DNA from 3 places in the Psychrobacillus sp. FSL K6-1415 genome. Region 1 is predicted to be linked to each of the others. Evidence: riboswitches for the same ligand, from Rfam matches in the RefSeq annotation. Region 1 holds a riboswitch; each other region holds the start of a gene.

Region 1 (10,747 bases):
TGCCTTCGAAACAAGCTTTTGATGGATTTGCCCAATCCACGCTTGATATAGAGCTGTAAATTCATACTTTGATACAGGTTCATCGAGTACTTCATTTGAAACAATTACAACTATCTTTGTTTTTTTTAATAGCTGGTCTATTGTCTCGTATAGCTGCTGCTCTACTTTCTCCATTTGCCCTTCATACAGTTCATTAGCTAGCCAGGTCGTGACACAATCCCATAGGATGCCATCATCTTTTTGGATTTTGGGAATGATTTGTTCGAGATTACGCGGTTGCTCAATCGTCACCCACTCGACTGGGTAGCTTTTACGGTCAACTTGATGTCTTTTTATACGCTCTTTCATTTCTTTATCCACTGCAACGCCAGAAGCTATATACACATTTCGGTTTGCCCGCTTATCCATTAGGTAATATTCAGCAAAGCTGCTTTTTCCACTACGTACACCGCCCGTTATGAAGACAAGTTTTCCACGAACCATGCGGTCATCTCCTTTTGCAAATGCTCCATTTGAGAAATTTCTTTCATGCCCACCCGAAACCATTTTCCATCTAGCCCTTTGAAATTTTCTGTATGGCGGAGGACGCATCCTTTGGCTAATAAACTTTCGAAAAACTCTTTAGAACGTGAAGAATCTGGTAGTTGAAAACAGAGAAAGTTAGTCGCTGATGGTAACACAATACAGTTCCATTTCACTAGAAACACCGTCATTTGTTCACGCATTTCTTTTGCGAAAGCGATTGCTCGCATTCGATAATCTTCCTCTAGCAAACACTCTGCTCCAATTGTCGCCGCAATCGCATTACTATTCCAGTGTGGCATTCTCGAGCGTATATCGTTTACGATGGATTTATTAGCTAAAGCGTATCCAAGTCGAATACCAGGGATTGCATACATTTTCGTCATTGAGCGTACGACAATAACATTTGGAAATTCCTTTAAATACGGGATAAAAGATTCTTTTTCATCTATAAAATCTAGAAATGCTTCGTCTAATATAACTTCACATTTATATCTCATCGCATATTTTGCTATTTGAATAATTTCTTCCAGTGGGATTAAATAACCGGTCGGATTATTAGGTCTACAAATGTAGATTACTTCCGCAAACTCTACTTCATCGAGAACTTCGTCCAAAGGGACTTTCCCAGTCGCAATTATCTCTTTTATGTATACATTGTAAGGTGCAAGTGTTGCTTCATATTCGGAAAAAGTCGGATGAATCAATACTGCACGTTTATTTTCATACCGTTTTGCAAGGCTCGCAAATATTTCCGCTGCCCCATTTCCAATAACCGTATTTTCAACCGAAATACCGTGATATTTTGCAGCTGCCGATAAAAATGGTTCTCCCTGTGGATCTGGGTATTTTGTGATTAGCTGTGCATAGGTTGACCATTTTTCATTCACAAACGTCGGTGCTCCTAATGGATTCACATTTTCACTATAGTCAATAACCGTTTCGGGCATTTCGATTCCGAGTCGCTCATATACATGATGAGCATTTGCACCATGATTAGGTAATGCCAAATAAAACCCCTCCAATGACCATCATCCACAGCCAAAATAGAACTACAGCAGTATTCATATGAGAGATGGTGCTTAATATATGGTTTGGCGATAATGGAACCTCTCCAATTCCCATGAGTGCACGGTTAGAAACGATTCCTTTATATGTATTGATGCCTCCAAGTTGAATGCCTAGCTGATAAGCAGTCGCTGCTTCTAAATAGCCACTATTTGGACTTGGATGTTTTTTCGCATCCTGCCACCAGCCTCTCATCCGTTTGCTAAAAGGCATTCCACTCTCTTTTTTGCCCCACAGCATGATAATATAGCCAGTTAATCGGCTTGGTATATAGTTCGCTATGTCATCCAGCTTTGCGGCTGCAAATCCGAAGTCCTCGTATTTTTCATTTTTATAACCGACCATTGAATCGAGCGTATTTATCGCTTTGTATAACCAAAGTCCAGGCGCACCAGCAAACACAAATGCATAAAAAAGTGGCGCAGTTATTCCGTCACTAATATTTTCTGATACTGTTTCTACGACGCCACGAGTAACTTCTTGTTCATCTAACTTTTCTGTATCACGACCGACAATCCACGAAAGCTTTTGTCTTGCGGACGGTAAATCTTTTGCTACTAACGGTTTATATACATCTAATGCTGCCACTTTTAAACTTTTCTGTGCAAGCCCAGATGCGATTAGTATACTTTCTACCGCAATCCCCACCCATATATGTACGGAGTATGAACCTATTAGTAAAGCTAGTGTGACAGAGAATGTTAAACCAACGACTATAAAAACAAGTAAAAACCCTTTCGCTTTGCGTGCTCTTCCTTTATTCAACCAAGCTGTTAGTTTCGAAATAAGCGTTCCAATCAATTTAACTGGATGCGGCCAACTCGGTGGATCTCCAATTATTCTATCCAATATTAAGCCAATCGCTATTGCAATTATATGTGGACCCATGCCTACTCCCAACCTTTTGCTTTTTTGTAGACTTGAATAGCTTCCACTGTGCATTCATACACACCGAGTCCTATTTTTTTCCCTATTTCCGTGATTGGTCCAGCATATGGAATATGTGTCCTTTTTTGGGTCGCTGCTATTAGTACACTATCCGTAGATGTTCCGGTAGCAATCGTTCCAGTACGAGGGTCCTTTACCTGTTCAAAAGCGAGTGCTTTCGTTTTTGATTCGGTAGCTGTAATAACTGATTGAATAAAAGCTTCGTCTGAAAGTTCTCCATTCACAATTATCCATGTATTAATGGTACCAATTGCTGGAAGCATCTCTACTTCATGTGTTCTAGAGACGTCCACTGCATTCCCTACTCCTGCAGTAACCATAATGACGATGCTTCCAAAAGGTGTGTCATATTCTTTAATGACAGCATCCGTAGTCTTTACTGCGGTCATCATTCCTACTGTATCTGCTTCAGAAAAACCGTTCTCCGCTAAGTATTCAAGCATTTCTTCTTTTACATTATCGCAAGCATAGCTAGCGTCCACTCTTCTATTGACGAAGTTTTTGTACCAGCCACTTCCTGCATTAATCACTGCGGATGACCATGTTTTGAGTTGCGTTTCAGCTTGAAATATAACCAATTCTGCCGTAACTTGAAAGTTCTCTGCTGTGATAAGCTCATCATTCTGCTTTTCATTTACATCCGGAAGAATTGTAATTTGAGGCTTCGGACGTTCAGGGTGAGGATTTGTACTAATACGGGCTTGATACACCGATTCAATTTGATCTTTCTTCACTACTTCCTGAGGTGCGCCTATTACTTGTACCTCCCCGTGATCCATTAATAGCAGACGATCACAGTATAGAGATGCGAGATTTATATCATGAAATACACTAATAATAGTGATTCCTTTTTCAATCGCCTGTGTTTTAATCGTATCAAGTAATTGTTTTTGATGTGCAATGTCTAGATGATTGGTCGGTTCGTCCAGTAGGAGTAAAGGTGCTTGTTGAGCAAGTGCTTGGGCAACAAATACACGTTGTTGTTCCCCACCAGATAATAGGTCTAGCATTTGATGCTCGTATCTTTCCATCGCTGTTAGCTGCATCGCTTCAATAACCGCCGTTTCATCTCCATCCGACCATGAAGAAAACAATCCACTTTGATGGGGATATCGGCCAAGTGCGATCGTGTCTCTCACAGAATGAGAAAAAGCATGACTATGTAATTGTGGTAAAACCGCCATTTTTTTCGCAAGCTCTTTCGATGAATGAGACCTTAACGATTTCCCTTCAATCAAAACTTCTCCGGCCGCCATATGTAAAATACCGCTTATTACTTTTAGTAGTGTAGATTTTCCGCTTCCATTTGGTCCAAGAATTCCAAGCATTTCACCTTTTCCAACTTCAAATGAGACGTTTTTAACGATTAATTTGTGATCATATCCACCCGATACATTTCTCACTTGTAACATATTAAATGCCTCCTTTTTTCCGTTGTCTAAAGAAAATAAATGCAAAAACTGGTGCCCCAATAAATGCAGTTATCACACCAATCGGTAGTTCAGTTGGAGAAATAATCGTACGAGACATTAAATCACAGATGATTAATAATGCTGCTCCATTTATGAAGCTAAGTGGTAACACGTGACGGTTATCGGAACCAAATAATAGCCTTGTCATATGCGGAACGACAAGCCCTACGAATCCAATCGTTCCAGATACAGCGACCGCTGTTCCTGTCAGCATGGAGCCGCCAATTAAAATCATCATTTTCCGCTTTTTCACATTGACCCCTAAATGCTGTGCACGTTCTTCTCCAAATAACATTGCATTTAACTCTCTTCTGTTTAACCACAATAAAATCGTGCCAATAACTACAAACGGCAATGCCATTTGAACAAAACTCCATCCGCGCATTGATACACTTCCGAGTAGCCATCCAATAATTTGTCTCAATTCTTCTCCTGTCAATGCAATCATTAACGAAATTACAGAACCTAAAAAAGAACTAAAAATAATTCCAGTCAAAATAATTGTTTCCATTTTCATCGAACGATCGACTAGCTTGGCAAATGTAATAACAAGTAGCATCGTAACTAGAGCCCCAATCATACTGAAAACAGGCAATGTGAATATTCCTAAAAACGGCACCGAAATACCGAAAAAGAGCGTAGCCACGGCACCAACTGAGGCACCGGACGACACTCCTAACGTATAAGGATCGGCAAGCGGATTTTTTAATAACCCTTGAAATGCAGCACCTGCAATGGCTAGTGATGCACCTACTAGTCCTGCAAGCACCACACGTGGCATGCGAATTTTCCAAACGATATTGGTCGCGATTGCATCTGCTCCCGTATCCCATAATGTGCTGATCGGTACCTTTACGGATCCGACCGATACACCTAGCCAAATTGCTACAAAAAGAGCTATTATGGACAAGATGTAGCCGATCAAGGCTTTACTCACTAAAAGCCTCTGGATAAATTGCTTTCGCTACTTCTTCTAATCCCTCTGCAAGACGTGGACCTGTACGACTTGTTAGGTTCTCATCTACTTGTATAACTTCATTGTTTTTCACTGCTGTAATAGAATCGAACCCGTCACGAGCTTTCACGCTATCCACAATTCCTTCTACATAGCTATACATTACAATAATTACGTCCGGATTACGGTTAACAATTTCTTCTGGTTCTATTTTAAACCAGCCTTCTTGATCCGCTGCAATATTCTCAGCATTCACCATATCTAAGATTTCTTGCATGAACGTTTCTTTACCAGGTGTATAAATTTCCGGAACATCTGAAGTTTCAACGAATACAGTTTTCTTCGTTTCTACTTTTGCTACTTTCTCTTTAACTTCTGCTACTTTTGCTTTCATATCTTCTACAATTTGTTGTGCTTCCTCAGATTTACCAGTAGCACGACCAATTTCCTCAATTGTTGTATATGTTTCATTGAAGTCCGTTGCATTTTTCACTACGTATACTTTTACTCCAGCGTCGCGAATTTGTTGAAATCCAGCTTCACCCACACCCAAGGCAGATTCATGAGCAAATACAATATCCGGATTCATCGCTACGATCTTTTCCACGTTGAATTCCATACCACCGATTTTCTCTTTTTCAAGCGCTTCTTCTGGGTAGTTATCGTAATCATTAACTCCAACAATTTCATCATTTAATCCAAGTGCAAATAAAATTTCTGTATTACTTGGTTGCATAGAAACGATTGTTTTTGGTGCTTCCTCTAATGTAATTTCAGTACCGACTGCATCGGTCATTGTAATTGGGAAAGTTGTTTCATCTACTACTGTTTCTTGTTGCGTATTTCCTGTATTTTCTTCAGGTTTAACTTCTTCTTGTCCGCATCCTACTAGCAATAGAACTGCTAAAGCGGATGTCATCCATAACTGCCATAATTTCTTCATTTTACATTCCTCCTATTTAAGCCAATAAAAAATCTCCCATCCTTTTGATGAGAGATAGATAGGTATAAATCTGCACGAAAACACAATGAGCCAGACCTACACCAAACCTATCCTCGTAGGTAACGGGCGTAAAGCATATAGGCAGGTTTTCTGACTTATGATGTGTTGCATCACATACAGTGGCGGGACCGTGCTGGACTTTAACCAGCTTCCCTTTTAACTCTAGCAATCCGTAACTAGAGCACCTCTATGCATTTATTTATTGATGTTGCTTTGTCTTCATTATACCTTATTTTTTATGACTGTCGACTTCGTTTTTTATTGTTGGCGTTTTGGTTTGGAGGTGAGCTCTCTCGTTCATATGCGTATCTCTCTCGTATAGCTAGGGATCTCTCTCGCATAAGAGGTGAGTTAACATATACTTGCTCTCGTTTGTTGTTTACTTGTTGTCACTGGACTTTTACTTGCGTTCAAGATAGAAATACTTGTGAATAGGCTAGGCTTACTTGCTCTTGAGAGGTATTTACTTGCGTTCAAGAAGTTAATACCAATTTTTTAACTTGATAATTTGGAGATTGCTTTAATATAAAAGAGGAATTAACGTTTACTTGCTCTCGTTTGTTGTTTACTTGTTGTCACTGGACTTTTACTTGCGTTCAAGATAGAAATACTTGTGAATAGGCTAGGCTTACTTGCTCTTGAGAGGTATTTACTTGCGTTCAAGAAGTTAATACCAATTTTTTAACTTGATAATTTGGAGATTGCTTTAATATAAAAGAGGAATTAACGTTTACTTGCTCTCGTTTGTTGTTTACTTGCTGTCACCGGACCTTTACTTGCGTTCAGGAAGTTAATTCCAATTTTTCAACTTGATAATTTGGAGATTGCTCTGATATAAGAGAGGAATTAACGTTTACTTGCTCTCGTTTTGTTGTTTACTTGGTGTCACCGGACCTTTACTTGCGTTCAGGATAGAAATACTTGCGGACGGGCTAGGCTTACTTGCTCTTGAGCGGCACTTACTCGCGTTGTGGATATTAATTCCAAATGAACAGCATAAGAAAACCCTCAACCAAGGTCGAGGGTTTAGGATTACATTTGTTCAGGTGCAGATACACCCAGTAGGCGCAATGCATTTGAGATTGTTTGACGTGCTGCTGTTACAAGTGCAAGGCGAGCTTCTGATTGCGTCACGTTATCCGAATTCAGTACTTTATCCGCATTATAGAAGCTATGGAATGTCGTAGCTAATTCTTGGATATAAATTGCAATTCGATGAGGTGCACGAAGTTTTGCAGCATCTGCAACTATTTGTGGGAAGTCACCAATTTTCTTCAGTAAATCTAATTCTTTTTCACTTTGCAATAATTCAAGTGAATCAGTCGACACTTTCATGCCTTGCGTTTCTGCTGATCGTAAAATTGAACAAATACGTGCATGTGCATATTGAGCGTAGAACACTGGGTTTTCATTAGATTGAGAAACAGCTAAGTCTAAGTCGAAGTCCATATGTGAATCACCTGATCGCATACCGAAGAAGTAACGTACTGCGTCTAGACCTACTTCTTCCACAAGCTCACGCATTGTAACAGCTTTCCCAGTACGTTTACTCATTTTCATTTTTTCGCCGTCTTTATATAGTTGAACCATTTGAATAATTGATACTTCAAGTTTTTCACGCTCATACCCAAGCGCCTCAATTGCCGCTTTCATACGTGGTATATAGCCGTGATGATCTGCTCCCCATATGTTGATCAATTGATCGAATCCACGAACTAATTTATCTTCGTGGTATGCAATATCGGGCAATAAATATGTGAAAGAGCCATCACTTTTGATAAGTACACGGTCCTTGTCGTCTCCAAATGTAGTAGAACGGAACCAAGTTGCTCCTTCTTTTTCAAAAATATGACCGTTCGCACGTAATTTATCTAAAGCTACTTCAATTTTACGGTTCTCATATAAAGATGTTTCCGAGAACCAGTTATCAAAACCAACACGGAAATCAGCTAAGTCTTTTTGAAGTTTTGCAAGCTCTACTTTTAACCCATGTGCACGGAATGCTTTGTAGCGTTCTTCATCCGACATCGATACAAATTTTTCGCCATGTTCTGCAACAAGAGCAGCTGCGATGTCGATAATATCCTGCCCGTGGTAGCCACCTTCAGGCATTTCTTTATCTAATCCTAAAGCTTGGAAATAACGAGCTTCAATCGAAATAGCTAGGTTATGAATTTGGTTTCCGGCATCGTTAATATAATATTCGCGAGCAACGTCAAATCCAGCAAAATCAAGCACATTACATAAAGAATCTCCTACAGATGCTCCACGGGCATGCCCTAAATGTAAGTCACCAGTTGGATTAGCTGATACGAATTCCACTTGAATTTTTTCTCCCGCACCTGAAGTTGAACGGCCAAAGTTTTCTTTTTCTGTAAGGGCAGCCTTTACTACATCTTGTAAGTAATCTTTACGAACCGTGATATTCATGAATCCAGGACCAGCGATATCAATCTTTTCCATCATTGTTCCTGACATATCAAGATTTTCCACGATTGCATCCGCCACTTGACGAGGATTCTTTTTCGCAAGTTTTGTTAGCTGCATTGCAATATTTGTTGCGTAATCACCATTTGCCTTATCTCTTGGTGTTTCAAGTTGGATTGCAGGAATTTGCTCTTCCGTTACAAGTTCTGCTTTTATAATTGCTTGTTGTAATGCGTCTTTAATGGATTGTTGTAGCTGTTCTACTGTGTTCATTTATTCCGCCTCCGTATAAATTAGTTCTAATGTATATGTACCAGCAACTTCTTCATTTATGATTAGCTCATATTCCACTTGAAAATGGCCGTCATCAAAATGTAAATGCTTTGTTTTTGTAGTAATAATTATTGTTCCATATTGAGTATCGTAGCTACCCGTTTGTAGTTCTCCCCGTTCAAATGGCAAGCGCATCTTAACTCCACCATTTCGTAGTATCAACGCGGTCTGTCCACCTAACTTCACAATAGTTCGAGTTATCTTTTGATCTTGCATTTCTTCATAAACTAGATAATACTGTTCACCTTTTAGTGTTAAAGTGCCTTTGATTTCTATATTGATTGTTTCTTCTTGTACATTCGGATGACGAATCGTAGAAACTAGTCTTATATTTACTGTCTTTTGTAATGGAGTAGACATGCCTATCATCCTTTGTAGAAGTTTTATTTATGATTTCCTAAAAGCGATTATTGACCGCAACTGGAAGACAATTCACAATATCATATATTTTTTTACTATAACCTTCATATTATATCTTAATATTAAGGAATGTGACAACTAATCACTGAAAAAGTAATATACTATTCATACTCGAAAGGTTATAATGGACCGAGATATTTTAAGAAGGTGACCTTTGTGCTTATTGACTTTGTTATTAATTTTTGTATTTTGTTTACTTTTGCAATTCTTACCTATATTCCATTTCAAAATAAATTAAATGTTTATATACCATCTTATAATTACGCCCGATTTATACTTGGGATATTAAGCGGATTTACTGGTTGTCTATTAATGTTAACCTCTGTTAGCATTTCTGATTTCTTTATTGTGGATGGGAGAATGGCGGTTATTGCATTATCCGGTGTCTTAGGAGGGCCGTTTGCACCTATTATAAGCGGAACAATAATCGGGGTCTTCCGCCTATTCATGTACGGATATTCCACGAATGCACTGATTGCTGGTAGCAGCACTATCGTAATAGGACTAGTTATTGGACTTTGGAGTTGGAAGAAAACGATGACCTTTCAAAACGTCCCTTACTTTTTTGGATATTCCATCTTGCAAACTTCTATTGTTTTAGGTTTCTTAGGCAATTGGAAATTTGAAACGTGGTTGGCCATTATAAGCTTTATAGTATTTTCAGTCTTGTCGTTTTCCATTATTTTTGTAATTCTTAAACTACTTAGCTCTCTTTTTGAAAAGATAAAACATATTGAAGAGATGTCTGCAACAGACTATCTAACTGGCTTGAATAATAACCGGAAATTTCAAGAATGTACTCAACAGCTTATAGAAAATAATGAAGTATTTTCACTACTATTGTTGGATATTGACTATTTCAAAAAGGTAAATGATACATACGGACATCCTGTTGGAGATGAAGTATTGAAAGAATTAGCACTCCGAATAAAAGATACAAGTAAACCATTCGGAGGTATTGTTTCTCGAAATGGAGGAGAAGAATTTTCAGTCATCCTTCCAAATACTACAGATGATAAGAGCATAGAAATTGCAGATCTCATTAGATTATCAATTGAGAAAAACTTGTTCCTGATCTCAACAGGAGAAAAACTGAGTATAACTATTTCAGGTGGTGTTAGTACTTACCCAGAAGATGCTATAACAACTCATGAATTGTATAAGCTTGCTGATGAAGCCCTTTACTTGGCTAAAACTTCTGGAAGAAATAAAGTAATACATATCAATTAGAATTAATAATGGAATGAAATTTTCAATTGAAACCACAAGTATATTGTTCACTAAAGTGACACTTATACTTGTGGTTTTATTTTCCCTAATCAAGTGATACTGATGGAGAGAAATAGTTAAGGCAGAATCCAGACTCATATTTAATCAATAAAAACGTGATGTCCTAATGACATCACGTTTTTATGTTTTCTATTTAACCCATCCTAAGATCATTTCGCGCAGAAGCTTCGAAGCTGTATTTACGGTCTGTTCCGAAGGATCATAATTCGGTGCTACTTCTACTAGGTCAAAGCCTACAACGTTTAGACCAGAATTTGCAATTGCGTGAATAGAAGCCAATAGCTCACGGCTTGTGATTCCTCCGCAGTC
Region 2 (10,747 bases), 3.2 Mb from region 1:
TGACCATTGGATATGATCCTATTTTAGAGTCAATTGAATACACTTGAAAGTTTGCCAATTTTGAAGCAGTTTGTGAGCTATTATAGGTTCCTGACAACTCACTGGATGTGTGAACAGCAACGGCACAGTCGTATCCTTTTGCTTTTAAGTCTTCATATAATTGCACCATCTCACCGATTGGAGGCTGTGAAGTTTTTGGATGAACCTTTGCTTTGCGTAACTTGTCGTAAAATTCGTCATGCGTCATTTCAATTGTTTCTTTAAAAGCACCATCTTCAAATACGATATTCAAGGGAAGGACATAAATATTATGTTTTTCAATGAAAGTTGGGTCTAATAAAGCGGCGGTATCAGTAATCCAAGCAACTTTTTTCTTCATAATTTTAAGGGCTCCTTTTTTGCAATCCTATTAGCGCTAATTTACATCAGACTTAATATTAGCAATAGTGTTATATGTCATATTTTGTAGGTATTTCGGAGCCTAGTACATATTTTGAACATAATTTCAAAGGAGAGTGAATCATGAAGCAAACATTACCACAGGAGGTACATAAATTAATGCAAGTGTTTTTGCAGTTATTGAACACATATTTAACTAAGGATTTAATTGAAGGAATCTATATTTATGGTTCTACTGCAATAGGCGCATTTGAACAGGAGAAAAGCGATATTGACTTTATTGTGTTATTGAAGCGAACAGCAAATAAAAATGAAATAGAAATTCTGGACGATATTCATGTTCAATTAACAAATGAAAACCTTGGAGCACGTATGGATGGAATGTATATTTTAAAAGACGACGTAGGGAAAACAAATAGTGTCTTAGCTCCCTATCCTTACTATTCGGATGGAAGTCTAGAGGTTGGTCATTGGGATATTAATCATATAACCTGGTGGATTTTAAAGGAGTACGGAAATGTACTACAAGGAACACCAATTATAGAACTTGGCATTGCTACTAAATGGGAAGATGTTTTCAATACATTAAAATATAATATTAATGAATATTGGTACAGTAAGGCAAAAGAAATAAGGGGTTCAGTTTCAGATGAAATGGTGGAATTTGCTACGACAACTATTTGTAGAATTCTATACTCTTTAGATAAAAAAGAGATTATTTCAAAGGAAATAGCATTAGAAAACGGAATAGACACATTGCCTGAACGGTGGAAACCTTTATTGATGGAGGGTCTAAGAATACGTTCATCTAGACAAACTGAGTCATTATTTAATACAGAAAGTTTCCGTGCAGAAGCTTGCCGAGATTTTGTTTTTTTTGCGCATGAATTATGTAATGATAAATATTTCCTGGAGGTATAAGAATGGAGTTTAGACAATTAGTAGGTAAAGATGCGAGTGCGTATTGGAAGTTAAGACTAGAAGCATTGCAAAATAGTCCAGAAGCTTTTGGCACGAGCTATGAGGAAGCGATTCTACGGGACAATCCAATTGAACGAGTAAAAGATAATTTTAAAGTAAAGGAAAATTATACATTTGGAGCTTTCGAACAACATACATTAATTGGTGTAGTTACTCTATTACAAGAAAGTACTTTAAAGATGAGGCATAGAGCTAATATTTTCGCTATGTATATTAGTCCAAAGGCCCGAGGAAAAGGTATTGGCAAGGCGTTAATGGAGATGGCAATTGAACATGCCAAAGAAAGTGAAGAAATTCAAAAGATAAACCTATCTGTCGTATCAAGCAATAAGGCAGCCAAGAATCTGTATCTTCAATTAGGTTTTAAAGTATTTGGTACAGAAGAGATGGCATTAAAGATAGGGGATACTTATTACGAAGAACAGCATATGTCACTTATTTTAGAATAGAGGGTGGAATTATTATGACTAAAAAACCAGAAGTGAAATATCCGATGTTTCAAGCACCAGTACGTTCTATTTTTGAAAAGTTCTCTCGTGAGAAGGATGTTGCGTTAGTTTACGGAGAGCCCATTGTTATGGAGAATAAGCAGGTATTACCTGTTGCCAAAGTAAACTATTTTGTGGGAGGAGGAAGTGGTGGGCAATTGGATGAAGAGCAGGCTGTGTCAATTGGACAAGGAGAAGGAGGCGGAGGTATTTTTTCCATTAAGCCAATTGGGGTATATGAGATTACTGATAAAAAAGTTATATTCAAGCCTATCCTTCCCGTTAAATTGATGCTCACATTCGTTGCGGTTATGTCGTTTGGTTTAGTTTTACTTATAAAGAAAAAACGTTGACTTTACTGTGCAACGTTTTTTCTTTGTTTGTACCACTGATATAATGTTAGTAACAGTATAGCAACAATTGCCCCGGATGTATCCAATATGACATCCTGAAGGGAAGCCGTCCGACCGATTGTAAAAGATTGACGAAATTCATCAGCGATGGCAAGAAACATAGTAATTACGACCACGGTGGCCTTTCGATACTTAATTCTTGATAGTGCAATATAGATGGCTAAAGCAATTACTCCAAAATAAATGAAATGTGTTCCTTTTCGTATCAAAAATTCTAAAAATGCATAGTAACCACGCTCTTCCACCGAAACGAGAATACCCCAATATGGAACTTGAAATATAGAAAGAAAAGACTCTAAAGGTTTGTTAGGTAGCCATGCCTTTAAAACTTCCTGCATAGATTGCTGTTCAGCTGTTTGTCCTGATGCTAAAAATACAACAACAAGTAAAAGTAAAAGAGGTATAAGTTTTTTCATATACTGACATTAGCATAAAAATGAGGAATTTTCATGTGTGAAATTGTTGTTACAGTTAGCGAGATGGCTATGGTACACTGGTGGTAAGTGAATAATTTTCGCAGGGAAAAGGTGCTAACTTGTTAGCTTAATTTGGGAATTCGGTTAAAATCCGAAGCTGTTTCCGCAACTGTAAATGCTGATGAAATAAGAAAAATACCACTGTTGATTAGTCAATGGGAAGGTTCTTAGAGTAAATGGATGCATGAGCCAGGAGACCAGCCTTTTCTTGAACGTATAGATACTCTTCGGAAGTTAAGGGATTGTACGGCACGTTTCTATTTTTCTTTTTTATTTTCTCGATAAATAGGTATCACGCCGCCCTAATTTGGGTGGCGTTTTTTTGTGCTGTTAACTAACTAAGTATTGTATGCCGGAAAGTTCACAAACGAGAGGAGAGGAGGAAAAAAGATGAAAAAAGATATCCGCTATATTTGTTATCCATTTATGCGTGAGACAGCTTCTACTGTAGATTTTGAAATTCGAACAGATTCATTGACTACACGAATTGGATTAGCGGCATCTTTGACCAAGGATGTACCAAAGGTTTACGAGGATCTAATGTATTTGGCGCCAATGGCTTACCATTTAAACGGGTCCGTTCGAGGTAAGGTTGCTATAACAGAAGGTGATTTACAGTTTCTAAGTGATATGTACGACTTCTATGTGGAGGAAGTAAAAGGAAGAGTAGATATATTTGTACTACCACAAGGAACAACTGCAGCTTGTGAATTACACGTTTGTAGAAGTGAAGCAAAGAAGTCAGTTAGAGCTCTACATAAAGTTTCATTAGAAAGGGAAGTACCTGAGATTTTATTTGACTATGCACAGTTATTGGCAAACGTGTTGTTTGCTATGGCTGTTTATGTTAATAAACATCATGCTGTGGAAGAAATTCAATTTGTCAGTAAGTCGTATCCAATGAGAAAAAAGAAGCAAAAGGAGGAATAATAATATGAAGAAAAGTCATGTATTTAATTGGTTAGCAGTGCTGCTATTTTCGTTCTTACTTGTTGGCTGTTCTGCAGAAGAAACAACAAATGTAGAGAAACAAGAGGAAGTAGTAGATGAAGTAAAAGAATACACAGTAACTGATGATGCAGGTAATGAGGTTGCATTTAAAGAAGTACCCGAAACGATTGTTTCTCTTCAGCCAAGCAATACAGAAATTCTTTTTGCGTTAGGAGTAGGGGATAAAATTGTAGGTGCAACAGAATATGATACATATCCAGCGGAAGCGCTTGAAATTGAACGAGTATCTGATTCAGTTGCATTTAATGCGGAACGAATTACAGAACTGAACCCAGACGTAGTAATCGCTTATACAATCGGTCAAGAAGAGGCTTTACAACTATTAGAGGAAGCTGGATTAAAAGTCTTTGTTATTGAGTCTGCGACTTCTTTTGAGGATGTATACGGAGATATCGAGCAGCTGGCTACAGTAATGGGAGTTGAGGAAAAAGGGCAGGAAATTATTTCTTCAATTCAAACTACTATTCAAGAAGTTCAAGAAAAAGTGGAAACTGCTGCCTCATTAAAAAAAGTATATTATGAAATTAGCCCATCGCCAGATATTTATACAACGGGAAGTAAAACATTCCAGCAAGAAATTTTAGCTGCAGCATCTGTCGACAATGTGTTTAGCGATCAAGAAGGATGGATTAGTGTATCAGAAGAAGATGTTATTGCCAAAAATCCAGAAATTATTTTAACAACTTCAAATTATATAGAAGATGCAACTGGCGAGATTAAATCTCGTGCAGGTTGGGACAAGATCCGAGCTGTACAAAGTGATTCAGTATTTTTAGTAGACGGTGACGTTATATCTAGACCTGGGCCGCGTATTGGTGAAGCAGTAGAACTGGTTGCTAAAACAGTGTACCCGGAATTATTTAAATAACATTTTAAACTTGTCCTAAATTTGCAACAATTTTTTTTAGGAAATGAGAACTATATAATACATGGAAACCCGAGGGATTTGTGCTCCTCGGGTCTTTGTTATTATTTAATCGGTATCCAAATTTCTGAATAACAGTTTGGGCTAGTAGGGTCGTCAGTAGAATATACTTCTAACTCTGGTGTTCCTGCTGGCTCATATGGATTGGATGGAAACCACTCGGAATATATTTGTTTCCATGTATTTTGCATGGCATCTGGCATCGCACCGTGTACCTCGAACACAACCCACTTAGATGCCGGAATTGTAATAGCTGATAAATTTTCTGGTACTTCGCCAACATAATCTGCTGCAATCCAATAATCGATTAAGCTATTCTCTTGATATGCTTCGTCTGCAACGCAAACACCAAGTACACCTTTAATTGCTCCGTTGTTTAATTGGAATAGCAAATCATCTGTTCCGTCCGCATTTACATCATCCCAAAACAAAGGAATACCTTGTGTATTTTCTCCGTTCTTACAATTGTATCTTCTTTTCACTCCAACAGCTTGAAAGCTATCTTTTTCTAAAATTTTGTACTTCATTGGCTCAGCTCCTTTTAAATTTACCTGAATAACAAGGCGGTTATAGGAATTTATTTTCCCTATATTTTTTCGTGCTTCACTAGGCGTTATACCGTGTTGTTTACGGAATGCTTTAGTGAAAGATTCAGGAGTGTCATAGCCGAATTTGTAGGAGACATCGATAATTTTATTGTCTGTATTCAGCAGTTCTTGCGCAGCTAAAGTGAGTCGTCTTCTTCGAATATAGTCTCCGAGGGACATATCCGTTAAGATGGAAAACGTCCGTTGGAAATGAAAAGCAGAAGAATTAGCTTCCTTAGCAATTTGTTCTATTGATAAGTCTTCTAGTAAATGATCTTCCATGTAACTGATTGCTTGTTGAATCGACTCTACCCATCCCATTGGCTTCACTCCTAATATGTATTTTAGTGGAAAACAAAGAGGTAAGCCTGTCATTTTGTGCGGTTATTGGACTGCTTAGACCTCTGTAATTAGCTCGATGATTTCTTTAGGACGTACATCCAGTGAGGATAGATCTTTAATATCTAACCAAATCGGTTCATAACCGCCTCTTTGAGGAGATGAATCTGTATATTCTTCACCGACTCCGGGTCCAAATTTTCCTCCTATTATATCTGCTAGAAAAAAATGTTGAGTACCACTTTGTTCAAGAATCTTAAAAGGACGCTGGATTCTTACATGTACGCCTATCTCTTCATATGTTTCGCGAATCGCCGCTTGCTCTGGAGTTTCTCCTTCTTCTAATCCTCCCCCTGGAAACACATAATACGTCATATGAGGTTTTGTTCGTTTAATGAGTGCTACTTGGCCGTTTTCAATAATTATGGTTGCTCCACGATCTCTAATTTTTCTCACCATCCTACGGAAATAAAGGTATCTTATATTATATAGCGAAATAAGATAAAGAAGTTATAAAAAGGGGTGCTAATATGGAAATTTTAAATATCCAAAATGAATCTGATTTGTTTAATGAATCAGTGGAAATATTTTGGGGGCAATGGGGAAATGAAACGAACTATGATTTTTACAAGGATTGTATTAGACATTCAAGTAAAGATAAGGATGCTATACCAAGATTTTATATTGCTATCGAGGGTAAGGAAATCATTGGTACTTATGCGTTGCTTCGAAATGACATTAATAGCAGACAAGATTTGTTCCCTTGGTTAGCCTGCTTATATGTGAAGCCGGAGTATAGAGGAAGGTCAATTGGTAAAAGTCTCTTAGAACATGGATTGAATGTGAGTGCGCAGCTAGGATATGAGAAACTTTATTTATCTAGTGATTTAGAAGGGTACTATGAAAACTATGGTTGGGTAAATTCAACGATTACTTACGGACCTTCTGGAGGCTCTATTAAAGTTTATGAAAAAACGACTAGTGAAAAAGTAGGTTTAGAAATTTAACTTATTTGAATCAATTTCATAAAGAATATTATATAGTTAAATCCGAACAACGCTGATTTCCGCTCTAGGCGGAAGCTTTCCGCGGGCACGGCTTCAATCTCCTCGTTACTACGAAAACATATGCTCCTGCGGTTACTCGTCGCAAAGACATTGGTCAAACAAAGTTCGACCAATGTCTTTCCTGCGGGGCTTTCAGCTCGCGCTGTTTCCGCTGGAGTCGCCGCCTGCCACTCCAATTTAAATGAAACAAGTAATTATGAAATTGACTCATTTATGAAATTAATTCGTTATTGCCGAAATAAAAGAGAACATGAGGAGTTATTTAAATGATAACTCCTCATGTTTTTTATGATCAATTATCAGTGCAGCTTAAAGGATATTTTCAATATTTGTCTAATAGTATGAGTATGAACTTATTGAAAAGGAGGGATTGGGTGGAGAAGAGTGAACTTCTTGAAAAGAGAATAGAGCAATTAGAAGAACGAGTTCGATTTTTAGAAGAGCAAATACATACTAAACCAAATATCTCTCAACCCGAGCGACTTGTCAAACAGCAACAACAAGTGAAACAGCCTGTTGAATGGGATGTACTAATCTTTCAGAAAATACTTCCTCCCTTATTTATTGTCGTATTTATAATGGGAATAATTTGGGGATTCAAAGCGGTGTCAGATTACGGTTTTTTACAACCGGCCGTAAAAGTAATCATAGGTTATGTCGTTGGTTTTGTATTAATCGCATTAGGTATATGGCAAATTAAAAAAAGTCGTAAGAATTTAGGGCATATGCTCCTTGGTGGCTCTATTCCAATCCTAATGTTGACAACTTTTGCGATGCATCAGCTTTATAATATATCCGGACCTACAGTAGCATTTATTTTCAATCTTATTTGGATTGCATTAGGATTATTTTTTACCTATAAGTATCGCTCACAAGGGATTGGAATTGTAGCTATAGTTGGGGGCGTATTTGTTCCATTTCTGATAAAAAGCACTTTGCCCAATATTCCATTGTTTTCTTTATACGAAACAGTTCTTTTTATAGTATTTCTATGGATCGCCTTAAAATATTCCTACAAGGCACTATATTATATTTCGGTCATTTTCCTACAGGTCGCAATATTAGTTTTCTTTATTTTTACAAATGTACCTGACGCATATAAATGGATCGCAATGCTTCCCGTATTCGCGCAGCATGTTGCTTTATTGGTTAGTCTTTTGAAGACAAAGCAGATGTTAAAGGAACAAGCGTATACGCTATTTTCAATTATGCTATTAACTGTCTTATGGATAGGTATAATATTCACGGACAAAGAAGCAACAGCTTTAATGGTAATTATTACGCTAATTTATGGAATTTGTTATTATGTATATCAAAAGGATTCTATTCGTACACCTATTTTTATCGCGAATGGATCAGTTGCTTTGTTAAATATAATGCAGCTTCAGCTAGATAATTTATTGTTTGAAGGGATAATCGGGTTGAGCTATATATACTTCTTTGTATATAAAAGTTTCAAACATATTTTACATCTAATTCTTTTGAGTATTAGTTATATCGTGGCTTTCTACTATGTGCTATCTTTTTCAATTATGAGTTGGATATCATGGGAAATGCTACACTGGATAGTATTTTTAGTAGGTACAGTTTATGGAGTTTATTTACTATCTAGAATTTTTATAGAGAAAACTGTCATAAATATTGGAGTATCATTTATCGCGAGTATGATTTTATACTTTTTGCATATGGTTGCTACTTTACTTTCAGGGGATATTGGTAGCAATGCCGAGCGAGTCATTACTAGTTCTTTATGGATTATAGTGGCTATCTTATTTATGGTAGTTAGTCGTTTTTCATTGCCTCAAGGTAAGTATGTCGGTGTCAGTATTCTGTTTGTGACGTTAGCGAAAATCATATTGTTCGATATTTCATTTGTATCTGTAGCTATTAAGGCATTCTTATTTATAGTTCTGGGAGTGGTTGGACTACTAGTGTCACGGGCTTATTATAAAAAGTAGTTATCGAAAGGAGTCAGAAAATGGCTAAATATGAAGCAAAGATGAAAGAGACAGATGCTAGTGTAATTGAATTTATAGAGGCAGTCGATAATACGAAGAAACGTGAGGATGCATACAGACTTTTAGAAATTTTTGAGCAGACCTCAGGCTATAAAGCTAAGATGTGGGGACCGAGCATTATTGGTTTTGGGACTTATCATTATAAATACGCTTCAGGTCACGAAGGAGATGCTCCTTTAGTGGGATTTTCACCGAGAAAGGCAAAGATTAGTTTATATATTACGACCGGGGACACGGCACGAGAAGAAGCTCTCAAACGCTTCGGGAAATATTCAGCAGGAAAATCATGCGTATATATAAACAAAGTCGAGGATATTAATGAAGATGTTTTAAAGGAAATGATTACAAAATCGATCGCATTCCTGCATGAATTATACCCAAATCAATAGTATATAAATGGAAGTTAATGTATTTATTTTGCTAGTTTATAAGGGTTTCATGTATAATGTTACAGTATAAAATTTAGCTTAGCGAAAGAGAGTGGGACTTATGGGTCGTAAGTGGAATAATATTAAAGAAAAGAAAGCTTCCAAAGATGCTAATACTAGCCGCATTTATGCGAAATTTGGTCGTGAAATATATGTTGCTGCAAGACAAGGTGAGCCTGATCCTACATCTAACCAAGCGCTTAAAGTAGTATTGGAACGTGCAAAAACATACAGTGTGCCTAAGCATATTATTGATAAAGCGATTGAAAAAGCAAAAGGCGGATCAGAAGAAAGCTTTGATGAGCTTCGTTATGAAGGTTTTGGACCGAATGGTTCTATGGTAATTGTAGATGCACTTACAAATAACGTAAACCGTACTGCATCCGATGTACGTGCTGCATTTGGTAAAAATGGCGGTAATATGGGTGTCAGTGGTTCAGTTGCTTATATGTTTGATGCAACTGCAGTTATTGGATTAGAAGGTAAAACTGCTGATGACGTACTAGAAATTTTGATGGAAGCAGAAGTAGACGCGCGCGACATTTTAGAAGAGGAAGATGCAGTAATCGTCTATGCAGAGCCAGATCAATTCCATGCCGTACAAGAAGCATTAAGAACGGCGGGGGTAACGGACTTCACAGTCGCGGAACTAACAATGCTTGCGCAAAATGATATTGCTTTAGATGCAGACGCTCAAGCACAATTCGAGAAAATGATCGACGCAATTGAAGATTTAGAAGATGTTCAACAAGTCTACCACAATGTAGATTTAGGAGAATGATAGATATGAAGGTTGTTTTAAAGTAGATTTCTGCTTTGAAGCAGCCTTTTTTTAAAATAAAACGTTAGTGGAACAGGGACGAAGTTAGAATGTCCGATATTCTATAGGGGTGATTATTGTTTGAATAGCAAAAAAATAATGCGTGTTGGTATCGTTTTTATTCTTTTTGTCCATATATTATTTCCTATTAAAACATTTGCAGATTGGTCATTTGCATTCGTCGTGTGGGAGGGTTCTGTGTATGTTATCACGGACGAACGGGTCAATGAGGTGGATAAAGAAATTGGACATGTTACAAAGTATTCGGATAAGGAAGGAACCTATTCTGGAAATTTCTCAAATTCCTATCAGAAAGGAACAAAGTATTTTTCTATCCAAGGAATAACCACAGATAAAGCGATTGCTATACAGGAGGAAGTTGGAACATATATTAAGGCCACAAGAGATGGGGAGTATGCTGCTAATAAATTTGGTACAAGAAATATAAGTACCCCAGTTTTTATTGGCTCAATTTTACTGGTTATCCTACTTGCTATTGTAGGAATTAATTATTATGGAAATAAAAGAATGGAATGAATTGGAGGGTACTCTAACAAAAGGAAAACTAATTACGACATCGGTGGTGATTGTTTATTGAATACAGCACTTGTAACTGTAATTCATGACCCAGAAGGGAAAAGTATTGAGCTTTTTAAGGAACATAAAAAAGAATTAGAACAAATTTATTCGAAACTTTTTATTGCTGTTAGTGAAGAAACTTCTAGAGGGTTAATTACAGAAATTGAAAAAAGTAAATTTAACGTTAAGATTATTCCTAAAAAAGGAGTAGCAAAT
Region 3 (10,747 bases), 410 kb from region 1:
GTAGTCCAATTAGGATCAATTTTAGCTGTAGTAGTGGTTATGTGGAAACGATTATTTAGTTTAGTCGGGTTATACAAAATAGATACAGAAGAGTCGAGTAAGCAGTTCAATTTACTACACGTTATTGTTGGTATTATTCCAGCAGGAGTATTAGGAGTTTTATTAGAAGACTTTATAGATAAAAATTTATTTGGAGTAGAAACAGTAATATTTAGTCTTGTAGCGGGCTCTATTTTAATGATTGTTGCAGATAAGTTTGGACCTAAAAAACCTTCTATCGTAAGCTTGGACCAAATTACATATGCAAAGGCTTTTAAGGTAGGGTTAGTGCAATGTCTTTCTTTATGGCCTGGCTTCTCTCGTTCAGGAGCAACTATTTCTGGCGGGGTATTATTTGGAATGAGCCATAAAACAGCCGCAGATTTTACATTTATAATGGCTGTGCCGATAATGGCTGGAGCAAGTCTAATATCTGTTGTTAAAAACTGGGAAGACATTGATATGAACCATTTAAGTTTTTACGTTGTAGGATTTATTAGTGCGTTTGTGTTCGCCCTTATTTCTATTAAGTTCTTCCTGAAATTAATCTCGCGTGTTAAATTAATGCCATTTGCAATTTATCGCATTATTTTAGCGGCGATTCTAGCAGTTATTGTATTTCTTTAAATAATAAATTTGATAAAGTGCTCCGTTTCCGAGGAGCGATACAAAATATAGAAAAAAGCATTGCCGCTGGCAGTGCTTTTTTCAAAGTGATCAAATTTTAATATGGAGCGTAGGGAGAAAGTTTGTGAAACATTACACTTAAACTAACGGTGCATTTAGTTGAACAAGGGAAATCTAAATCGCTTGGAATATATTTTTTTAAAAAAGCATTGCTGTCTCTAAACTGTACCCTATAAGATAGACACTTTAAAAAAGGTCATCTTATAGGGTATTTTTGTTTATAATGAAAAAAACAGTATTCGGAGCGATAAATTATGACTAAAAATTATTTAACACCTAACCAACAAAAAGAACTAAAAAAGAATCCATATGTAAAAGCTGTAAGCAATAAAGCGATTACGTACACAGATGAATTTAAACGATTATTTATTACTGAAAATGAATTTGGGAAGTTTCCGCGTGAAATTTTTGAAGATGCAGGATTTGATATCGAAATGATGGGGATGACACGCATTCATAAAGCGGCAGCTCGATGGAAAACAGCATACCAAAACCAAGGAATTACTGGGTTAGAAGATTCTCGGAAATATAGTTCTGGTCGCCCACTTGAACGAGAACTAAGTCTCGAGGAAAAGTATGCACGATTAGAAGCGAAGACTCGATTACTTGAGGCAGAGAACGAACTCCTAAAAAAGCTCGATTTACTCGAAAGGCAGATGGTGAAGAAGAAATAAAAATTGCGCCAGAATTAAAATTCGAACTCATTAACCAGATTATTAAAAAGTATGAGTTAAAGCGTATGGTAAGTTATCTTTGCGAGGTAATGGATGTATCTCGATCAGGTTTCTACAATTACTTTGATGAAAAATCCATTCAAAAACGTGCAATTAAAGGCGGTTCGGACGAGGTGGTGAAAAACATCATTTTAAAGGCGTATCATTTCCGAGGACGCAAAAAAGGAGCACGCCAAATTAAAATGACACTCCAAAACCAGTACCAGATTACATATAACTTAAAACGTATTCGCCGCATTATGAAGAAATTTGAGATTGTTTGTCCAATTCGAAAAGCGAATCCCTATCGCCGCATGGCGAAAGCAACAAAAGAACATCGCACATGCCCGAACGAATTGCAGCGCAACTTTAAACAAGGGTTGGCTGGAAAAGTGTTATTAACGGATATCACATATTTAAACTACAGAAGCGGAAAGCGTGCTTATTTATCCACGATTAAAGACGCAGAGACGAATGAAATTTTAGCGTATGAAGTCTCAGATAAAATTACATTAGACATCGCATTAGATACACTTCACCAATTAAGACGTCGTCATTCACATATTCGAAATGATGCCTTTATTCATTCGGATCAGGGATTTCATTACACAAATCCGACCTATCAAAAATTAGTGAAAAAGATGAATCTTGGACAGTCAATGTCACGCCGTGGAAACTGTTGGGACAATGCTCCACAAGAATCATTCTTTGGGCATTTTAAAGATGAAACAAATATAAAAGAATGCGAAACATTAGAAGAAGTAAAACAAGAAGTGAAGTGTTATATGATATATTACAATTATTATAGAGGCCAATGGAATTTAAAAAAGCTGCCGCCTGCAAAATACAGACAGCAGCTTCAACAAGTTGCCTAACCTTTTTCAAAATGTCCTTTACAAAGGGTACAGTTTAAACCTAGGTTCCCCTTTTCTTATTAACTTAATTTTAAGGAAGTATAAAGTGAAGTCAGAATTGTATAGAATCTATTATTTGATACTTAAAACTCCTGAGAGGAAGGGTGGGTAGATTAACAATGAGAAATATGATGTTGGAGCTATATTATATTATTTTAGTCACTTGAAAATAGTGAAGAAATTTTTATACATATGGGACTTTTTATAGATTTCTTGTTTAATAATATATTATCTATTGCTCCTATAAACACAATATGTTAGATTATATAAATGAACTAAACACAATATATAGTATGTTAACGATGAGAAGGTACCTTTATGGTTTAAAAGGGAATTCGGTAAAATGCCGAAGCTGTCCCCGCAACTGTAAGTGTGGACGACTGTTGGAATAGCCACTGCGAGCAATCGTGGGAAGGCCAACAGGAGAGTGAAACACGAGCCAGTAGACCTGCCTTTTCATCGGTAAGCAACACTTTCTTCGGGGGTTGAGAGGTGGGAGCGAAGGCCAATATCTCGAATGCTTGATATGTCTTGTTGTATCCTACACTTTTAATTTTGAGCGATGTCTCAGCCGAAGATGGCTGTGACATCGCTTTTTTGTGCTCTATTTCAAAGGGGAGTATCACATAAATGATTCAATTAAAAAATAGGAGGAATTCAAAATGACAATCATCTCAAACACAACTAAACAAGAAGTATTACATAATCTAATCAAAGAATTTGGGGAGGAAAAAATTGCTCCTCTTATAAAAACACATGAAAGATGGATGCAAAAGCACCCGGACGGTACAATAGCTGCTTGGTCGAAGACAATGTCACTGGAAGCATTAAGCTTTCTAGATGAACAAGAAACTTATTGGACCTTTGTAGCAGCAAGAGTGCATTTAGCAGAGGTTTATGAACAAGTAGCTGAGAGAAGAAGCACAACTGCGGATGCAGTGTATACAAAATTTGCTAGTAATGTTCAACTGTTAAGTGAAAAAGGAATTTATGACAAACATCTTAAACAAGCATACTCCCAGCAAGAATTAGAGCAGCTATCTGAAGTTCTCGTACAGGAAAGAGATTATTTATTTACTTATATCGGCGTCAAAACACTATTGGATCGGTATGTAGCGAAGGACTTTGATAAAACAATTGTAGAACTGCCTCAGGAACGTTGGCTTATTATTGCTATGACACTTATGAAAGACGAGCAAGAAAATCGTTTAGAAAAAATAAAAGAATCATATTGGGCAATGAGTAATTTATATATGACAGTAGCAACACCAACACTTTCAAATGCCGGTAAACCTCATGGTCAGCTTTCTAGTTGTTTTATCGACACGGTAGACGATAGTCTTCAAGGTATCTACGATAGCAATACGGATGTAGCGACTCTTTCGAAATTTGGTGGCGGCATTGGTGTTTATATGGGTAAGGTGCGTAGCCGAGGGTCTTCCATTAGAGGTTTTGTTGGTGCTTCAAGCGGTGTACTTCCTTGGATTAAACAACTCAATAACACTGCAGTAAGTGTAGATCAGCTTGGTCAGCGTCAAGGTGCGGTGGCTGTTTATTTAGATGTTTGGCATAAAGATATTTTTACATTTTTAGATTTACGCTTAAATAACGGGGATGAACGCTTGAGAGCTCACGATATTTTTACTGGGGTGTGCTTGCCAGATTTATTTATGGAAAAAGTGGATGCTAGAGAGGAATGGCATTTATTTGACCCGCAAGAAGTTCGTCAGCTAAAGGGCTATTCGTTAGAAGATTTTTATGATGAGAAACGTGGAGATGGTTCCTTCCGCCAAAAATATGAGGAATGTGTAATCGATCATCGTTTGTCTCGAGAAACAGTTCCTGCTATCGATTTGATGAAGCGAATTATGCGCTCTCAGCTAGAGACGGGTGTTCCGTTTATGTTTTACCGCGATGAGGTCAATCGTAGCAATCCAAATAAACATGCCGGGATGATTTATAGTAGTAATCTTTGTACAGAAATTTTTCAAAATCAAAGCGCAACAACATTCGAGTCCATTCAAATAGAGGACGATATAATTGTCACTCGTCGTAAGCCAGGGGACTTTGTCGTATGTAATTTATCTTCTATAAATTTAGGACGAGCAGTTCCAGCTGATGTTTTGGAAAAGCTTATAAAAATTCAGGTTCGAATGCTTGATAACGTGATTGACCTAAACATGATACCAGTTCCTCAAGCAGAACGGACGAATTCTAGATATAGAGGAATCGGTTTAGGAACGTTTGGATGGCATCATTTACTCGCACTTAAGAATATTCGCTGGGAATCAGATGAAGCTGTAGAGCTTGCAGATGCATTATACGAAAAAATTGCATACTTAACGATTAAAGCATCTGCGGAGCTTGCAGTAGAAAAAGGGGCATATCCATTATTTGAAGGATCAGATTGGCAAACGGGAGTCTATTTTGACAAGCGCGGGTACGAGAGCGAATCATGGAATGAACTACGAGAGCAAGTGAGTAATAATGGATTACGCAATGGTTATTTAATGGCAGTTGCTCCGAATTCGTCGACATCCATCATAGCTGGAAGTACTGCAAGTATCGATCCTATTTTCCAAAAGTCTTACTCGGAAGAGAAGAAGGATTATAAAATTCCGGTTACTGTACCAGATTTGAATTCTGAAACTACATGGTATTACAAATCAGCCTATTTCATCGATCAGCATTGGACACTTAAACAAAATGCTGCACGCGGACGCCATATAGACCAAGGCGTTTCGTTAAACCTATACGTGCAAAATACGATCAAAGCAAAAGAATTATTAGATTTACACTTAGATGCCTGGAATAGTCGACTGAAAACAACTTATTACGTTCGTTCTACATCTGTAGAATTAATAGATTGTGAGTCTTGTTCAAGCTAATGAAAGCTATCATTTGTTATCTAAGCTATAGCGGAAATACTGAGGAAGTCGCGGAACTATTGAAAGAGCAATTAAAAGCTAGCGATATCGATATAGATATGCATAGCATTGGCTATGGAGTGGTACCGAATTTGTTTGAATATGATCTTATTTTTATTGGAACTTTTACTTGGGATAGGGGAAGTACACCAGAGGAAATGAAGGACTTTGCAAAAGAAGTTGGAGGTAAGCCAAATAATGTCTATGTATTCGGCTCTGGCGACACACAGTTTGGCGGAGATGAACTGTTTTGTAATGCTGTAGAAAAATTAGTTAATTTCTATAACAGTGGTTATCCAGGTTTAAAAATTGAGCAATCACCAAGAGGTAGCCAGGAGCAGCTGGTAAGTAAATGGTTAGAAGGAGTTTTGGAACATGCAGAAGGCAAAAACATTAGATCCTAGAAATCCAAATAAATCGACAGGAATTTTCAATGGTAGGTCAAGTGGAATATTAAATTGGAACGATATTGCATATCCCCACTGGCATAAGATGTACAAGCGTTTGTTAGGTAACTACTGGCAGGCAGATGAGATCAATATGTCAAACGATATTAAGCAGTTCGCGAGCCTTAGTACATCAGAACAAGATGCTTATTTGAAGATTATTGGCTTGCTTGCAACATTGGATGCACCTCAAACACGCACTGCTCTGCTATTGTCGTTATACGCAACCGATTCGTCGGTTCAATCGATTATGGCAGTCATAGCGCAACAGGAAGCGGTACATAATGAAAGCTATTCCTATGTTTTATCTTCTATAGTATCGCTGGATCAACAAAATAAGGCATTCGAATTTGGAAGAACAGACAAAATTTTACTCAAGCGTAATCAAAATATCGCGAAGTATTATAATGACTTCGTAGAAAACCCGACTACAGAAAATATATTAAAAACACTAACGTACACAACTCTGCTAGAAGGTTTATTTTTCTATTCAGGCTTTGCCTACTTCTATAATCTTGCCAGATATAACAAGATGGTAGGGACTTCTACAATGATCAGCTATATTAACCGAGACGAACTAGAGCATGGTCGATTTATATCCGAACTATTTAGAGCGACACTATCTGAAAACCCAGAACTGAATAACGAAGAAATGATTGAATGGGTATACGAGCAATATAAAGAATCCGTAGAATTAGAAATAGAGTGGTCGCAATATGTACTAGCGGATATTGAGGGAATCAATTTAGAAGAAATGCATGGGTATATTAAATACCGTGCCAACAAAATGCTGAGACTAATTGGGCTTAATGAAATCTATCCCGAATATGTGGATAATCCGATGAAATGGATACGTGCGTATGCAGACAATATTGATGGAACAAAAACAGATTTCTTTGAACAAAAGTCTCGCCAATACGTAAAAGTAAATGCCATTGATAACGGATTTGATGACCTATAAGTAAACAAGCGTCTATGAGTCACTTTTGACTTATAGACGCTTTTTTTAAAAAATACTCTTATGTTGTAGAGGGTAATGTTATGGTTACAATTGTGCCAAACTCACTCGATTCTACCTGAATGTCTCCGTTATGTGCTTCTACAAGTTGTTTTGCTATTGCAAGACCAAGGCCGGTCCCCGAAACTTCCGTAGTTGTATTTGTTCCACGATAGTAACGATTGAATAGATTTTCTAATTCCTCTATCGGAATTCCTTTTCCTTCATCATGAATAGTTAACAACACATTATCTTTATTTTGTTCAATTATTAAAAGTACTTTTGTTCCTTCCGGTGTATGTTTAATGGCATTTCCTACTAAATTATCGAGCACTCGTTCAAATAGCTTTGGATCAATATAAACTTGTGCACCTTCGTCTCCTATGGGATCTTGGATATCCTTCCAAACAGATTTAGACGAATAGGCTTTTACGAATTCAAATAAGTTAACATTAATCTTTTCTATAGATATAGCATTGTTTTTTAGTTGATAAGTGTAAGTTAAATCTTCTATTAAAGCATTCATATAGGTCGACTTTTCTTGCATTATCTTAGCAAAGGATTTTACCTCTTCATTTGACCAAGCGTAGTTATCAGATGATAGCATGGTTGAATAACCATAGATCGAACTAAGTGGTGTTTTCAAATCATGTGATAGACCAGTAATCCAATCCTCTCTTAACTTTTCGGTTTGCATAATTTTTCGCTCATTTGCTTCCTGTGTAAACGCTAAATGGGAGAGTGATTGATCAATATCTTCGTACACACGATATTTTCGTTTTAATCGCCCGGTTTTATGATTCCTTAATTTCCGATCATCTAAAACTTCATAGTCTTGTTTGGCTAATTTCTCGATACGCTTAAGAAAGTATAAAACAGGACGACCAAATCGACTTCCGATCCAAAAAGAAAACAATATAGTAAAGAAAAAAAGAATAAGATGAAATAATAGAAGACCTATCCCAAACTTTTTCATCCCATCTTCAAATGCAGGTTCGAAAGGGTTATAGTTTGAATTATTGACTCTGACAACAGCAACGTTTCCATCTTCTAATACCTCAGAGGCAATTACTTCTTTTCTTTCAGAGTAATTATGTGAACTGGTTAGTATTTCGATCCCACTAAGAGCAGGATTGGAGGGCCCGAAAACAACTTTTCCCCGATTGCCATCTGGCGTATAAATTTCAAAACTGGCATCTGCTTCTTTTAGTTTCTTTTGTATGTTATTCGACAATTCAGTCCCGTTTTCTTGAACAATCATAGAAAGTAACTGTGTCGCAGGATGTTTTTCGATAAACACAATATACAGGCCGTTACCCTGCTCCCATACAAATGCTTCCTTCGTTTTTGTCATGGCAACGAACTGAGAAAGAGTGTAACTGCTGCAACAATCACTACTCTTCTCCGAGCTAGCAAGTACCTTGCCGTTTTTATTGACTAACTGAACTAGTCCTTTGTTTTCATGTGCTGAATCAATTAAGTCTTGGGACAAATGATAGGTCCCATTTGAATCCTTTGTAAAATCTGACTCAAGCTCAAACGCATCTAGTTCACGAATATCTGTATAGCTATTACTATTCATTACATCATAAACAAAATATACGATAAGTCCAATCGATACAATGAGCAATACTGCATAAAAAACAACAAAATAAGCTAAAAAACGTGTAGTCATTTTTGTAGATAAGCGCATTTTAATGTTCCTCGCTTATAAGTTTATATCCTATACCGCGAATAGTTAAAAGAAGTTTTGGATTACCAGGTTGCACCTCAATCTTTTCGCGAAGTTTTCGGATATGAACCATTATCGTATTATCATCTATAAAATGTTCTTCACCCCAAACGTGAGCATAAATTTGTTCCTTGGATAGAACCTGTCCTGGATGTTCGCAAAAAAGTTGCAGTAAGTAAAAGAGCTTCCCTGCTAAATTCATTTTATCCCCAGCAACAGTTAATTCAGCTGCAGCGACATCTAATTGGAAACGACCGAAGTCAAATACTTGTTTACATGTAGGGGCAGATGAAGGGGATTTATATCGTTTCATCTGCACTTTGACACGAGCAGCTAGTTCCATAGGGTTAAATGGTTTTGTAATATAATCATCCGCACCGTACATAAAGCCGCGAAGCTTGTCTGCATCACTTGCTTTTGCTGTTAGGAAAAAGATAGGTGCATCTGATTTAGTACGTACCTTTTCTGCTAGGTCAAGTCCAGTACCATCTGGTAACATAATGTCGAATATAAATAGGTCATAGTTATATTGTGCGATAAGTGTTTCGGCAGCGATAAAACTCGTGCATACATCTATCTGATTAAATCCTTCTTTTCTTAAAATGATATCTACCATGTCACCAATTGCTTGTTCGTCATCCACAACTAAAATTTTTACCTTTAACACCAATATCCACTCCAAAATTTAAGATTTCTTTAAGGTACGTTTCATACTGATATAAGCTACTTATTTTATACTAACAAATGAGCGATATAAAACTCTAGGAGGATTTCTAGTGAAAATGGAAAGAGTAAGATTGATAGACAGCCTAAGGGGTCTTAGTCTGTTCGGAATACTATTGGCAAATATGCTTATATTCCAATATGGAATGTGGGGGAAAGATGAGATTTCTTACTTCTCTTTGTCAGATCTTGACACAGGAGCATACAAGTTTATAAAAATTGTAGTAGAAGGCAGTTTTATGCCGATCTTTACATTCTTATTTGGGTACTCACTTATCAAATTGGTGGAATCTTTGAGGAAAAAAGAAGTAAAGGCTAGGTGGCATTTAGTTAGACGGTTTATTTTACTTATAATTTTTGGTACTTTGCATGGAACATACTTATGGGAAGGAGATATTTTAGCTTTTTATGGATTTATGGGATTCTTCTTATTCCTCTTTATAAACAGAAAGAAAAAGACTCTTATTATTTGGGGAATTATTTTACTTCTTTTGACAAGTGCAATGGGCTATGGAGTAGTGGAAGAAACAAATGAAGAGGTAAAAGAGTTATCCTCTTATATTGTAAAAACAAATGATGTATATACAAATGGCAACTATACAGAAATAATGGATCATAGAAATAATGAAAGTCCACTATTTTTTGACGATGAATTTTTCCTCTTGTTCGTTATGATTTTAGCACCTTTTATGACGGCTCCCTTATTTTTGTTTGGGATGGCAGCAGCAAAAGGGAAACTTTTTACTAGACCTAGTTTGGAACAAAAATGGTATAAAATAGGCGTAGTTTTTTTGCCAATCGGATTAGCGTTAAAGGCAAGTAGTATACTTCTTCTACAAAATGATTGGTCTGCAATATTATTAAATGTCGGTGCACAGTTCCTTTCTCTTGGCTATATTTCTTTATTTGCACTTTTATTTGTAAGCTATTCTAATTCAAACGTATTTCATGGTTTTGAAAGTGTTGGAAAGCTGTCCCTTACAAACTATATTATGCAAAGCGTTATATGTACGACTATTTTTTACGGCTACGGCTTAGGATTGTTTGGAAACCTTGGAATGTTAAATAGTATTATTCTTGGACTTGTTATATTCGTTTTGCAGTGTGTATGCAGTTCCTTGTATTTAAAGAAATTTCAACGTGGTCCACTCGAGGTTATATTAAGAATGGGTACGAACTTCTCATGGAATGGTGCAGTGAAGAAAAGAAAAAAACGTTCGAAAAAATCAAAGAAAATAGAGATGGAAAACACCTTGGTTTAATGTAAACTAAGGTGTTTTTTCTGCAAAAATTTATCGTATTAAGTCCATTCTAAAATTTCAATGCGGTTACCAAAAGGATCGCTTACATAAATTCTATTTGCTCCAGGTAAATCGGTATCCACTATGAAGTTGACTTCATGTTTCATCAAATGAGTTTTCAATGCCTCTAAGTTCTCGACTTGAAATGCTGGGTGGGCTTTTTTAGCTGGTGCGAATGGCTCTTCAATACCAATATGAATTTGATAATTGCCAAATTGAAACCAAACTCCGCCTCTTTTTTTCAAGACTTCAGGCTTTTCTACTTCCT

The links. A riboswitch is a leader RNA that binds a small molecule or an ion and turns the genes downstream of it on or off. The one in region 1 is predicted to bind cobalamin.
Region 2: another riboswitch for cobalamin. It lies ahead of MKY60_RS19005 (hypothetical protein); the one in region 1 lies ahead of MKY60_RS03350 (ABC transporter substrate-binding protein).
Region 3: another riboswitch for cobalamin. It lies ahead of MKY60_RS01370 (ribonucleoside-diphosphate reductase subunit alpha); the one in region 1 lies ahead of MKY60_RS03350 (ABC transporter substrate-binding protein).

What each region holds. Positions count from the first base shown of each region.
Region 1 covers NZ_JBBOOQ010000001.1:678,773-689,519, reverse strand. The annotation lists gene MKY60_RS03375 (bifunctional adenosylcobinamide kinase/adenosylcobinamide-phosphate guanylyltransferase) at 1-483, opposite strand, end outside; gene MKY60_RS03370 (pyridoxal phosphate-dependent aminotransferase) at 456-1,532, opposite strand; gene cbiB (adenosylcobinamide-phosphate synthase CbiB) at 1,519-2,478, opposite strand; gene MKY60_RS03360 (adenosylcobinamide amidohydrolase) at 2,481-3,950, opposite strand; gene MKY60_RS03355 (FecCD family ABC transporter permease) at 3,952-4,935, opposite strand; gene MKY60_RS03350 (ABC transporter substrate-binding protein) at 4,940-5,908, opposite strand; cobalamin riboswitch at 6,032-6,172, opposite strand; gene argS (arginine--tRNA ligase) at 7,001-8,668, opposite strand; gene MKY60_RS03340 (DUF1934 domain-containing protein) at 8,669-9,088, opposite strand; gene MKY60_RS03335 (diguanylate cyclase) at 9,305-10,378, shown strand; gene speB (agmatinase) at 10,568-10,747, opposite strand, start outside.
Region 2 covers NZ_JBBOOQ010000001.1:3,867,125-3,877,871, reverse strand. The annotation lists gene MKY60_RS19030 (DegV family protein) at 1-379, opposite strand, end outside; gene MKY60_RS19025 (aminoglycoside adenylyltransferase domain-containing protein) at 523-1,320, shown strand; gene MKY60_RS19020 (GNAT family N-acetyltransferase) at 1,323-1,829, shown strand; gene MKY60_RS19015 (hypothetical protein) at 1,844-2,221, shown strand; gene MKY60_RS19010 (VanZ family protein) at 2,224-2,697, opposite strand; cobalamin riboswitch at 2,790-2,977, shown strand; gene MKY60_RS19005 (hypothetical protein) at 3,148-3,687, shown strand; gene MKY60_RS19000 (ABC transporter substrate-binding protein) at 3,692-4,636, shown strand; gene MKY60_RS18995 (AraC family transcriptional regulator) at 4,738-5,601, opposite strand; gene MKY60_RS18990 (NUDIX hydrolase) at 5,677-6,078, opposite strand; gene MKY60_RS18985 (GNAT family N-acetyltransferase) at 6,150-6,626, shown strand; gene MKY60_RS18980 (DUF2339 domain-containing protein) at 6,953-8,644, shown strand; gene MKY60_RS18975 (DUF1801 domain-containing protein) at 8,665-9,093, shown strand; gene MKY60_RS18970 (YebC/PmpR family DNA-binding transcriptional regulator) at 9,194-9,913, shown strand; gene MKY60_RS18965 (hypothetical protein) at 10,034-10,489, shown strand; gene MKY60_RS18960 (hypothetical protein) at 10,547-10,747, shown strand, end outside.
Region 3 covers NZ_JBBOOQ010000001.1:269,055-279,801, forward strand. The annotation lists gene MKY60_RS01360 (undecaprenyl-diphosphate phosphatase) at 1-666, shown strand, start outside; one part of gene MKY60_RS01365 (IS3 family transposase) at 981-1,368, shown strand; one part of gene MKY60_RS01365 (IS3 family transposase) at 1,368-2,314, shown strand; cobalamin riboswitch at 2,645-2,823, shown strand; gene MKY60_RS01370 (ribonucleoside-diphosphate reductase subunit alpha) at 3,016-5,241, shown strand; gene MKY60_RS01375 (flavodoxin) at 5,241-5,684, shown strand; gene MKY60_RS01380 (ribonucleotide-diphosphate reductase subunit beta) at 5,656-6,687, shown strand; gene MKY60_RS01385 (sensor histidine kinase) at 6,746-8,416, opposite strand; gene MKY60_RS01390 (response regulator transcription factor) at 8,418-9,122, opposite strand; gene MKY60_RS01395 (DUF418 domain-containing protein) at 9,238-10,440, shown strand; gene MKY60_RS01400 (VOC family protein) at 10,479-10,747, opposite strand, start outside.